DNA from 3 places in the Brevibacillus sp. NPDC058079 genome. Region 1 is predicted to be linked to each of the others. Evidence: predicted binding sites of a transcription regulator. Region 1 holds the regulator's gene; each other region holds the start of a gene.
The links. Region 1 encodes Rex, which represses fermentation and respiration genes when NADH is low (regulators of the CRP and FNR family bind a similar motif). Its sites were predicted from a motif close to TTGTGAAATATTTCACAA; they were not measured.
Positions count from the first base shown of each region.

Region 2: the regulator Rex is predicted to act here: its motif matches at 2,559-2,576, upstream of ACFVS2_RS13930 (nitrate/nitrite transporter).
Region 3: the regulator Rex is predicted to act here: its motif matches at 2,054-2,071, upstream of ACFVS2_RS13225 (cytochrome ubiquinol oxidase subunit I).

Region 1 covers NZ_JBHVSO010000001.1:442,137-446,406, forward strand. The annotation lists gene dinG (ATP-dependent DNA helicase DinG) at 1-732, shown strand, start outside; gene ACFVS2_RS02340 (ComEC/Rec2 family competence protein) at 774-1,679, shown strand; gene ACFVS2_RS02345 (redox-sensing transcriptional repressor Rex) at 1,695-2,318, shown strand; gene ACFVS2_RS02350 (amidohydrolase) at 2,335-3,639, shown strand; gene ACFVS2_RS02355 (hypothetical protein) at 3,703-3,882, opposite strand; gene ACFVS2_RS02360 (hypothetical protein) at 4,016-4,270, shown strand, end outside.
Region 2 covers NZ_JBHVSO010000004.1:156,666-160,935, forward strand. The annotation lists gene ACFVS2_RS13920 (hypothetical protein) at 1-16, opposite strand, end outside; gene ACFVS2_RS13925 (Crp/Fnr family transcriptional regulator) at 203-910, shown strand; gene ACFVS2_RS13930 (nitrate/nitrite transporter) at 994-2,493, opposite strand; gene hcp (hydroxylamine reductase) at 2,639-3,934, shown strand; gene ACFVS2_RS13940 (S1 family peptidase) at 3,997-4,270, opposite strand, start outside.
Region 3 covers NZ_JBHVSO010000004.1:10,504-14,773, forward strand. The annotation lists gene cydB (cytochrome d ubiquinol oxidase subunit II) at 1-545, opposite strand, end outside; gene ACFVS2_RS13225 (cytochrome ubiquinol oxidase subunit I) at 535-1,950, opposite strand; gene ACFVS2_RS13230 (hypothetical protein) at 2,462-3,211, opposite strand; gene ACFVS2_RS13235 (sigma-70 family RNA polymerase sigma factor) at 3,201-3,785, opposite strand; gene ACFVS2_RS13240 (pentapeptide repeat-containing protein) at 4,007-4,270, opposite strand, start outside.

The DNA of each region.
Region 1 (4,270 bases):
CAACTGCCTGAGGAGCGCGTGCGTACCTTGTCACTGCCATCGCCGTTTCATTATGAAGAGCAGGGATTACTGTTGATTCCATCTGATTTCCCCGCACCAGGCAAAGAGAGTGACCACACGTATTTGGAGGCGGTCATTCAAGGGTGCGTGGATGTCGTACTGGCTTCGAAAGGAAGGACGCTGATCCTGTTTACCTCCCACTCGATGCTTCGACTTGTTTACCAAGCAATGAAGGAACGCCTTGCGGAGGCCCCAGAACCGTATACGTTATTCGGTCACGGGATTGATAGCAACAATCGGAGTAAGCTGGTGCGTCTGTTCCGAAGCATGGAGAGAAGTGTCCTGCTTGGGACGAGTAGCTTTTGGGAAGGTGTCGATATCCAGGGAGAATGGCTGAGCAGTTTAGTCATTGTTCGCCTCCCATTTGCTCCGCCAAATCATCCTGTCTATCAAGGAAGGGCAGAGCTTTTGAAGGCAGAAGGAAAAAACGCTTTTATGTCCTTGTCTCTTCCACAAGCTGTTCTGCAATTTAAACAAGGGGTGGGTCGATTGATTCGCCACCACTTGGATCGCGGGGTCGTGATCGTTCTTGACACGCGTGTGGTTGAGTCGAGATATGGACGCTCATTCCTACAATCTTTACCGCCATTTCAGATCGAAAGCGGTCCATGGCCAACACTGCGAGAGCGTATAGAGCCATTCCTTAGTATGCAATCCCTGTCAGATTCATAAAATGAAGCAATAGTCTCATAGGGATTAAGGTGATAAAATAAATGTTATGGAAAAAAGAGTGGCGTTGGTGGATTGTAGTTCTTAGTGCGATTTTCCTTTGCGCATGCTCGATTGATAGCCATTTGTATTTGCAAGAAGCAGCAGTGAAGATAGATGACCCATTTGAAACAGAGACAGAACAGGAATTTTCGGGTCTCATTATCACCTACTTGGCACTTCCACATGGTGAGAGTACGCTTTTGAGAATGCCAGGCGGCAAAACGATGCTGGTTGATACGGGTACGGCAGAAGATTGGCCCGTTCTCTCGGCGCGCTTGGCAGAGCTCAAGATCACACGGCTCGACTATGTAGTGTTGACGAACGACCAGCCTGAGCATATGGGAGGCTACGCTTCATTGAGCCAGCAAGTGCTTATAGATGCCGTCATTTTGCCCAAGCTGATCGCATCAACGATTCGTCATGTCGTGCTGCTTCGCTCCAACCAAAAGCAGATGGAAGCAGAGCAAGGACAAGTACTCACTCTTGACCAAGAAATCTCGATGGAAGTTTTGCTACCGGATGAACCGCTATTTTTATCGCCCCAGAACAATTCTCTCGTTTTTCGATTGACGCACGGACAATTGCGATTTTTATTTATGAGCGCCGTGAATGAAAAAGCAGAAGAGCGACTGTTGGAACGGCAAAAGGATAGACTGAAGGCGGAAGTTCTAAAGGTAGCCGGTCAGGGGAGCAATCAAGGCTCTTCGCAACCGTTTCTGACGCAAGTCGATCCTCAGGTCGCCATTATTCAGACAGGCCGATCGCGGGATCAAATGAAAGACGGTCAGACGGAAGTCATGGAGCGCCTGGGTGAGTCATGGGCCGAGACATACGTTACCAGCCACGACGGTTCCATTACCATTTTATCGAATGGAAAAGAATATCGGATTTTGAAGCAAAAGAATTAGGGGGGAAGACCGAACGTGGCAAAACACGAAAAGATTTCAGAAGCGGTCGTCCGTCGTTTGCCGATTTATCTGCGTTACCTCAGTTATTTGCAGCAAGTTGAGGTGACCACCGTTTCCTCCCAACAGATGGGCAAGAATCTAGATGTGAATCCTGCCCAAATCAGAAAAGATCTTGCAGCTTTTGGTGATTTTGGAAAAAAGGGAATCGGCTATGATGTCGATTATCTGGTAGAAAAAATCCGTGAAATTCTGAAGCTAACGGATGAAATCCGTGTCGCTTTGGTCGGAGCTGGGCATTTGGGCCATGCCATTAGTAACTACAACGCTTATTTGAAAGATAACATGCGGATTGCGGCCATCTTTGACAGTAATCCAGAGAAGCAGGGTAAAAAAGTCGCAGGTATACCGATCCAGCCTTTAGTAGAGCTGGAAGAAACGATCGTAAACAAGCAAATCAAGCTAGCGATTATTACGGTACCGGCACCTGCAGCGCAATCCGTATGTGATCAGTTGACTCAAGCGGGTATCAGGGGGATCTTGAATTTTGCCCCTACGACGATTCGCGCAGGAAAAGATGTTCGCATTCACTATGCGGATGTGACGTCCAACCTGCAAAGCTTGGCCTACTATTTGACGTAAGAATGGAGTGTATACTATGAAAAAGACGATCCTCATTCACGCAACAGTCATTACCGTTAACGATACGAATGAAGTCATTTACGATGGTGCCGTAGCATTCGAAGGCAACAAGATTACGTATGTGGGCCCAACTCCTGAAGACCTGTCGGAAGCGGGATACGATGAAGTCATCGATCAAAAAGGTGATTACATACTGCCTGGCTTAATCAACACGCATGGACATGCTGGTATGTCCCTGCTACGCGGTTATGCAGATGATTTGCCGTTGCAACAATGGCTTGAAGACAAAATGTGGCCATTGGAGGCGCAATTCACGGGCGACACAGTAAAATGGGGTACCCAATTGTCGCTTATCGAGATGATTCGTACCGGAACCACCACGTTTGTGGATATGTATGATCATATGGACGTCGTGGCGAAGGAAGTCGATGCAGCTGGAATGCGTGCTCGCCTTTGCCGCGGTATGATCGGTCTGTGCTCCGAAGAAGAACGTCAAACAAAGCTGAAAGACGCGACTCTATTTGCAAAAGAATGGCATAATCAGGCGGACGGGCGTATTACCGTCATGATGGCACCGCACGCGCCGTACACGTGCTCACCAGAATTTATTACCCAAATTATCGAAAAAGCCGATGAGCTTTCCTTGCCGCTTCATATCCATATGTCTGAAACTGCTTGGGAAGTCGGTCAAAACGAGAAGGACTACGGGCTGCGCCCAGTTGCTCATTTGGAAAAGCTGGGAATGTTCAATCGCCCAACACTCGTTGCGCACGCTGTTCACCTAACGGATGAAGAAATCGACATTTTGGCAAAATACAACGTGAGAGTTTCTCATAACGTAGTGAGCAACCTGAAGCTGGCAAGCGGTGTTGCGCCTGTTCCGAAAATGTTGGCAAAAGGTGTAAGCGTGTCACTGGGTACCGACAGCTCGGCAAGCAACAACAATTTGAATTTGTTTGAGGAATTGAAACTCGCTGCGATCCTGCACAAAGGTGTGAACAACGATCCAGTAGCCGTACCAGCAGAGGAAGCACTTCGCATGGCTACTCGTTATGGCGCAGAAGGGGTATTCCAAGAGGAAACGCTCGGAAGCATTGAAGTAGGCAAGCAAGCTGACTTGATCGTACTGGATAGCCACCAAGCCCATTTCCACCCGGCACACCAACCGATTTCACACGTGGTGTACGCAGCAAATGGACGCGATGTGAAAGATACGATTGTAGCGGGTAAATTCTTGATGCGTAATCATAAGCTGTTGACCATCGATGAGGAGCGCGCGATTTACGAAGCAAACCGCGTATTCCAAACGTTAAAACGGTAAAAGGCTCCTGTCAGGTGGGGGACAGGAGTAAGGCAGTGCAGGTGTAGGTAGGGGAATTGGATACTACGACGTTCCGTTGTTCGTTTTCGCCACAGCTTTTGTCAGGAGATGATGGCGAAAATGAAGAGTGGGTGTGTGCGACCATTGACGCAAGGGAGACGACAATCCTGCCCAGGAGACGCGGTATTCCTGTAACAGAAACCCAAGTATGTCAGGAGATGTGGTTTGTTGCGAAGATGTCACGCGCTCACCTCCTCGGGGTGTATATGTAGTATGACCGCCCGACCTTAAGCTATGATTAGCAACTTTTCCGTGTCGTTCTAAAACCTTCCCGTATAGCATAGGCTAAAGACAAAAATGGGACAGGGGGGACGACATGTACATCCGGCCCAAAATGCTGTGGTGGCTGATTCCTATCCTACTCGGTCTATTTCTGCTTGGGATTGTATTGGGGACAGCAAGTCGATCAGACAATACAGACGGCACAGATACTGCGTCTGCGGTCAGACAAACAGCAGGTACGGAGCAGACGGCCACGACGGTAGCGGAGCTTTTGGAGCAGATCACGAAGGACGAGGAACGCTCATTTCTGGTATACATGCAGGATCAGACCTTGCATGGGCGATATCAA
Region 2 (4,270 bases), on a different contig from region 1:
CAAATATATAGTTCATACAACACCCTCCCTGCTGCTGCTCATTTTTTCCTTTCGCTCGAGTCCATTGTAGCAATGGCTCGTAACCCAGGTTGTGATTTACCTCACACCACTGCCACAATCTAGGACGATTTTCTCTTCCCAAACCATCGATTTCGGATGATATAATGAGTTACTTTGTATCCTTGTTGTAGGGAGGACCCACATGACCGGAAATGGCACAACATTTGTACAGCAGATTTCTTCCGATTTTGTGAATAGCCTTGAAACGTTTTCTATTAGGAAAAAATTCGTTCCCGGAGCCGTTCTGTTTTTGGATGGTGAAAGAGCTGATCAGCTATTCTTAATTTCGTCAGGCCAAATTAAGCTCACTAAAAACACCAACGATGGAAAAGAACTGACACTGCAAGTATTTGGTGCAGGAGAGCTAGTCGGCGTCTCCGGGCTCTTCGAACAGGAATTGACGTACACCTCCACAGGCACCATGTTGATGGAGGGTGAGATATGGATCATTCCGCGACAAGAGTTGGAAAAAATGCTCATCAAAAACGGTCAATTTTGCGTAGACTTCCTGCGTTGGATGGGATTGATGAACAGGCGGATGCAGTCTAAATTTCGTGATTTGCTACTCAATGGCAAAATCGGTGCCTTGTATTCAACGCTAATCCGCATGAGTAACACGTATGGCAAGCCACACCCCGATGGAATCCTCATCGACCTTTCCCTTACCAATCGTGATTTGGCACAATTCATTGGTCTGACACGAGAAAGTGTCAACCGGATGCTTTCCGATCTAAAAAAACAGGACACCATCGATCTGCTTCCCCAGGGACATATCTTGATTAAGGACCTTGCCTATTTAAAAGAAGCGATTTTTTGTGATGACTGCCCTCCAGATATTTGCCAAATGTGAGCAACGTCTACATCCTTTCCTGCACGAAAAAAGTCCTGGACTCGTCCGTCCAAGACTTTTTTTCATAAGTGGTTCAAGCTTCTTTATCCATGTCTTTGCTCCGCGAGCTCGCTGAACATGCCAGCATAGTACTCGACGTCTCCTGCATCGTCCAGAATCGCGCTGATCGTTAACCATTGGAGGTACTGATCTCCATTCTTCCGGCGATTCCAGATCTCTCCTTGCCAGTAGCCATTCTTCTTAATCGAGTCCCACATCTTTTGATAGAAATCGGCACTCTGCCTGCCTGATTTTAAAATATTAGGGGACTTGCCAATCACCTCATTCATCTCATAACCGGTCACTTTCGTAAAAGCGTGGTTCGCACTTTTAATGACTCCTCGTGTATCGGTAATCAGTATCGCCTCTCCCGTCTTTTCCATAATGGTAGCGGCGAGCTGCAGCTTCTCTTGATAAAACATCCACATCACCAAGACCAAGCTTGCCAGTGCAAACTGAGATAACGCCATGAAACCGATCGCGTAATGCCCCGTCAGATTAAACAGCAGCGTTAAGATCAACGGCGGGAAAAAGCCTCCTAATCCCCCCATGGCAGATACGATCCCATTCACAATCCCCGCTTGTCGCGAGAAATACATCGGCACTAATTTGAACACGGCTCCGTTACCGATACCGGCACATGCCGCTACTAACAAGCATCCTACCGTATACATCAAAATCGATGGCGAAAACGATAAGACAATACCAGACAAGGCAAGCCCTGCAAACACAATCATCAATGCCTTGAAGGGATTCCACCTATCTCCTAGCCAGCCTCCCACTGGTCTCGCAAGTGTCGCCAAGAGAATGAACCCTGCTGTTCTCATACCTGCATCTACTTTATCCAGTTGGAAATGGCTCACTAAAAAATTCGGGAGATACACGGTGAAAGCGACGAAGCAACCAAACGTAATAAAGTAGAACAAACTGATTAACCATAGCTTTTCGTTTTTGTAGACACTCTTGATCTGCTGACCAAGAGGAGTCACTACCTTAGGTTCATTTTTATCCCCCAGTAAGAAGGTAAGCACAGCGAATCCTGCAAGCAGTAGCATAAACATCTGTACGGTATTGGCCCATCCCAATGATTTGGCCAGAACTGGTGCTGCAAAAGTGGTTATCGCTGTACCAATATTCCCCATACCGTAGATTCCGTTTATAGAACCATGCTTCTCTTTCGGATAGTATTTAGGAAGAGAAGTAACACCAACGGAAAACACCGCTCCGCCTATCCCCAAAAATAGCCCGCCGATTAACAAATCTGTATAAGTGGTCGCCTGGCTAATATAAAAAACAGGGGCTAGCAGCAAGAGAAAGCTTATGCTAAATAATATTCTCGCGCCAAATCGGTTACTCCAATATCCTACGGGGATTCTCAGCAACGATCCAAGCAAGACTGGAATCGCTGTCACCCACGCCACTTCGCTTGCACTCATAGGTACGGTTTCTTTGATAAAAGGCATGAGCGATGACAGAATGACCCATACCATGAAACCGACCGTAAGACTCAACGTCTGTAACGGCAACTGCCATTTTCGTACCATAAACAACACCCCTCACTTGGGAAATCTTCTTCATCCACTATGATAAAAGGCAAAGTTTGGTTTCGTTGTGATTTTAATCACAGCTCCTTCCGGGCAATCCGCTTATAATCAAAGCGAAATCTTGAATCGAAGGAGTGGATTATACATGTTTTGTTATCAATGTGAACAGACTCCATCAGGTGGTTGTAAGGTCATAGGCGTTTGCGGAAAGAATGAAGATCTTGCGAGTATTCAGGATACAATTATTTTTGCTTTAAAAGGAATTGCAGCTTATGCCACACATGCTCGACAACTGGGCTATATCGATCCTGAAGTGGATGGGATTACACAGGAAGCTCTCTATTTTACATTGACGAATGTGAATTTTAACTTAGACGAACATTTGCAAATGGCCATGAAAGTAGGCAAAGCCGCCATAAAAGTCATGGAGCTTTTGGATCGGGCTCATACGGATCATTTCGGAGTCCCGCAGCCAATCACAGTCTCGCAAAATAAAATCGAAGGAAAATGCATCGTTGTTACGGGGCACAATCTGTTTGCTCTCGAAGAGCTGTTAAAACAGACAGAAGGCAAAGGAATCAATGTGTATACGCATTCCGAAATGCTTCCTGCACATGGCTACCCCGCACTGAAGAAATATCCTCATTTGAAAGGAAACATCGGGAAAGCATGGTACGATCAGCGTCAATTGTTTGAGAAATTTCCCGGCGCCATACTCGCTACAACAAACTGTGTAATGCCTATTCGAGGCAGCTACGCCGATCGTTTCTTTTCGTATGATATAACCGGTTTGGAAAATGTGACGAAAATTGTAGAGAACGATTTTACGCCGCTCATTGAAAAAGCATTGTCTCTTCCTGAGGTTTCTATCGAATCGGAACTGACATTGACGACCGGATATCATCACAAAACGGTCCTCGGCATCGCCCCTGAAATCATTCAGGCAGTCAAGGAAGGACAGATCAAACGCTTCTTCGTCATCGCTGGTTGTGACGCTCCTGGCAAGGGAGGCGAGTATTACCGTGAATTAGCTACGTCCTTACCGCCAGAAGCAGTCATTCTTACTACCTCCTGCGGAAAATTCCGTTTTAACGATGTAGATTTCGGCATCGTGCCAGGTACCAACATCCCAAGGTATATCGATTTGGGACAGTGCAATAACTCGGTTTCTACCATTACGATTGCGGCTGCATTAGCCGATGCCTTCGAGTGTGAAGTGAACGAGTTACCGGTAAGTATCGTTCTTTCCTGGTTTGAACAAAAAGCGGTTGCCATCCTGCTCGGCCTGTTTAGCCTGGGTATACAAGATATACGGATCGGTCCAAAATTGCCTGAGTTCATTCAGCCCGGTGTTCTGGAAGTATTGCAAGACTTGTTCCATATTCAGTTGATTGGTGATGCCCAAGAAGATATGAAGCAAATGCTCGGAATCACGCAATAGGCCGTCACCAATCACAAAATGAGGCACCTTCTTATAACAGGAAGGTGCCTCATTCTACCTTTTTATAACCATTTTGCAAGCCATTCTGAAACAGCTTGGTGCTGCAAATTGATTGCTTCTCCACCAGGAACGCTTTCCCGGATACTACCTCGTTGGATGCCTACAGACGTTACGTTGACGAAAATACCGACCACTTCTCCATACTCATTGACGGCAGCTCCGCCGCTGTTGCCATTCTCCACAGGAACAGAGCAGTCAAATTCCCACGGTTGCAGCTTTGTGCTTAACTGACACAACTCACCAGTCCTTACGATCCAGTCCGTATACTCCGCTTCG
Region 3 (4,270 bases), on a different contig from region 1:
AATGATATGAAGTTCAGACCGTGCAGCAAGCATAGTCCTGTAACTGTCACTCCTGCCCACAAAGAGTAACCATTCACAATGTCAGAGAAGCCAGCAGTCATTTCCATATTCTGATCAATCGGCACACCCTTCACCAGACTGGCAAACACCATTCCGAACAACATCGGCGGTGCAAAGCTTCCAATCAGAATGGCTGCGTCCCACGTCTTTTTCCAAGCCTCGCCTTTCCCTTTGCCTCTAAATTCAAATGCTACCCCGCGTCCAATCAACGCAAGCAGAATCAGCGTAAGCACGAGATAATACCCGCTAAACATCGTGGAATACCACTCCGGAAACGCTGCAAACATCGCACCAGCGGCTGTAATCAGCCACACTTCATTGGCATCCCAGAACGGGCCAATCGTATTGATCAGAACCCGGGTTTGCAAATCATTCCGTGATAGCAGGCGCGTCGCCATGCCGACACCAAAGTCGAAGCCTTCGAGAAAGAAAAATCCGGTAAACAGAACGGCAATGAGTAGGAACCACAGTTCATTAAGCTCCATAACGTTCACTCCTTACACGGTCAAATGGATCCTGAAGCTGTAAATCCTCTACTTCCTCATGACTATCCATATCCGGTCCTTTTTTGGCCACACGAGCAAATAGATAAGCCAAGAGACATAGCAGGATGAGATAAATCGTCGTGAAGGCGATGAGAGAGAACCATACCTCTCCTGTGCTAATGCTTGGCGAAACCGAATCTTCAACACGCAGTAGCCCGAATACCGTCCACGGCTGACGACCTACCTCCGTCATGATCCATCCAGCTGAGTTTGCGATGAATGGCAACGAAATACCCGCAACCATCAACTGCATAAATCGCTTGTTTGGCTGTTCCAGCTTTTTGCGTAAAGCGAGGTAAGCCCCGTACAAAGCCAGCAAAATCATTGCACTACCGCCCGCTACCATGATGCGGAAGCTCCAGAAGGTCGTCCGAACTGGTGGAATGTAGTTTCCAGGACCGTAGGTTTTCTCATACTCTGCCTGCAATTCCAACATGCCCGGTACAGAACCTGAAAGCGAGTTGTACGTCAGAACGCTAAGCAAGTAAGGAATTTTTATTTCAAAGCCGTTTTCTTGTTTTTCTGGATCAATCGTTGCAAAAACTGTCCAAGGAGCTGGGTCTGAGCTTGTTTCCCAGAGACCTTCACTCGCTGCCATTTTCATCGGTTGGGTAGCAACCAAATACTGTGCCTGACCATGGCCGAATTGAGCAATAGCAAGCGAGGAAATCAATGCTACCACGATCGCAATTTTGAAAGATTGTACAAAGAATGTAACGTCTTGTTTTTTCAACAGCTTCCAAGCACTGATACCTGCTACCAAGAAGGCACCTGTCGCAAATGCCGCAAATACAGTATGCGGGAATTCATATAGTAATTGTCCATTGGTAAGGAGAGCAAAGAAATCTACCATCTCTGCACGTCCGTTATTGATAGCGAAGCCGACTGGCTGCTGCATGAACGAGTTGGCTGCCAAAATCCAAAGAGCCGAAAGAATCGTTCCGATGGATACGAGCCAAATACATGCGAGATGCACACCTTTGGACAAACGATCCCAACCAAACACCCAAAGTCCAATAAAAGTCGATTCGAGGAAGAATGCTAAGAGGGCCTCAATCGCTAGCGGTGTCCCAAATACATCACCGACGAATCGTGAGAAATCAGACCAGTTCATCCCAAATTGGAACTCCTGCATAATCCCTGTCACGATCCCGACAGCAAAATTTATGAGCAAAAAGGTTCCCCAAAACTTGGCCATTTTTTTGTACAAGTCATTCTTTTTTACCACATACATCGTTTCCATAATGGCTACTAATAATGACAGCCCGATGGAAATCGGCACAAAAACAAAGTGAAAGATAGTTGTTATCGCAAATTGAAGTCGTCCCAAATCCACTATATCCATGTACAAGATCCCTTTCTATTCGCGCTTTGGCCTTTATGTACCGGAATTATACCAGTGGGGAAACCAGCATATATGGCGACTTTGTGAAAAAAATCACAAATATATGTGAAAAAATTCACAATTGATTCTCTCTCTTGTAACCCCCTTTTCGCATTCATCTTCGTGAGAGAGTTCTTTGTTTTGTTTTACCCTGTATATTTCCGGTCATGTATAATTGTAGCAGGACTTTTGACCCTAGAGGGTGTCCGATTCGTTACATGATTTTTAACACTCTGTGACTGTTTAGGATTATCCTATCATTTGGGGTAGACTTATGCTTCTTTACTTATTTCACTTCAAATGTAATCTATTCATTCATATTGAAAATTATAGACGATTATGGCCGTAAAAAAAATGGACCCTTTTACGGGCCCATCTTTCCCCTATTCAGTCAACAAAGCCCCAGGCAGGACCGACCTCGAAAAGCAATCGAAGTCGGTCCTGCCTGGGTACGTGGTGAAGTAACAACCGCTTATTTTTTGGCGGATTTCGTTGACAAGGAATCGATGATGTTGCCGATAGTCGCAGCATCAAAGCTCTTCTCTGCCATCTGGTACAACTCGTACGTGAATCCTTCATGCTCCCAAATCACGATTCCGTTGGCGAAATGTACCTTTTTCCCGCCAATGGTTTCGATCTTGACACCCTCTGTCGTGCTGATGCCGTTTTCGCCACCGTTTGAAATCAACAAGGAAATAAACTCTTTCTCTTTTTTATACTGAACTTCTACCATACGCTCGCCTTGAACGACCGTGTTTACATAGGAATAATGCTCTGACAACCATGTCGGTGCGGGAAAGTCCATTTTGCTAGCTGCGCGTGCTTCTTCCACTGTCATCTGAGGAGGGGCCTTGCGTTCTATAGGTATCTCGATTTCTTGGGTATTGGACTGTGTAGCAGGCAGCTCTTTATCATATTGGGTAATTTCCATGTTCCCGACCTGAAAGCGTGCCAAGATCGTCTGAAGCATTCCTTGGGCAAACGACGTAGTTGAGAATGCACCTAAAAGGCAAACAACAGCAACAGCACTAACTGTGGCAGCTTTCCATTTATTCATTTTCATATAGATCCCGTCCTTTTCATGTAGTTGTATGTTTCCTGATTCCAATTTGAATTTCAGCCGATTGTATATGTTGACTTTTGGAGTGGCGTCATCTAATTCCAGATCAGTAAGCAAGTCGGTGAGTTCACGAAAATCGTCTAGATCATGCTTACTCTTCATAACGGAAGCCTCCTTTTTGCAATTCCATCTGCAGCTTTTTCAAGCATCTGTAGAGCACGACGCCAATATTTGAACCACTGACACCAAGAAGTTCTGCGATTTCTGCGTTTTTAAGACCAGCCGCATATTTCATGGCGATGATATTGCGTTCCTTGTCACTCAGCTTCGCCAGTGCTTGAAATAAGGCTTGATGATTGTCGTCGCGGATCACGATATCCTCCGGTGACGACTTCGGCAAGACCAGATTCAGAATCGAATCCAATGAAAAGCTGATTCTTTTTTTCTGTGAGCGGAAGTAATCTGCCACTGCGTTTCGGGCGATCGCAAACAGCCAGACTTCAAAGTTTGATTTATCCGGTGAAAAGCTGCTATATTTTGAAATCACCATTTCAAACACATGGCTACATATTTCTTCTGCTGCGTAGTGATTGTTGATCCGATAGCAAATATATTTATAGACGCGCTTATAGTACGCACCATAAATTTCGGCAAACGTTTCGGTCGACATGTTTTCTGCGTGTCTAGCGTTTTCTTCGTTTTGGCAGATGCCTGTGTTTACTTGGGCAATCTCCAACTACTTCCCCTCCCTTCTTGTTATCATGAACAAATTGCGCAATTTGTCTGGTTTGTGGGCCTCACGATAGTTAATACGGAAAAAGTAGAATTGTATTAACAACCATTTTTAAAGAGCAGAGGAATTAACATGTGGCGCGTAAAAATGCAGCTGGTCTTGGAGGTAAACAAATGACTGAAAAAAAGCAGGTTGTCAACGAATGACATCCTGCTTTTTTTCAGTCATTTAGCCCAGTGCAGTGGACGCGTGAACGAAGGTGGTAGCTTGGTGGTTGCATCGCCCTTCGCCGCGTTGAGCTGAACCTGCGTGAGAAACAACGTCTCCGTCAAATTCGCTCCGCTCACATCTGTATCGCGAAAATCTGCACCAATGAGGTCAGCTCCCCGCAAATCTGCTCCTCTCAAATCAGCAGCAATCAAATAAGCTCCGCGCAATTGAGCTCCTCGTAAATCAGCACCTTTGAGCTTGGCACCGATGAGATCAGC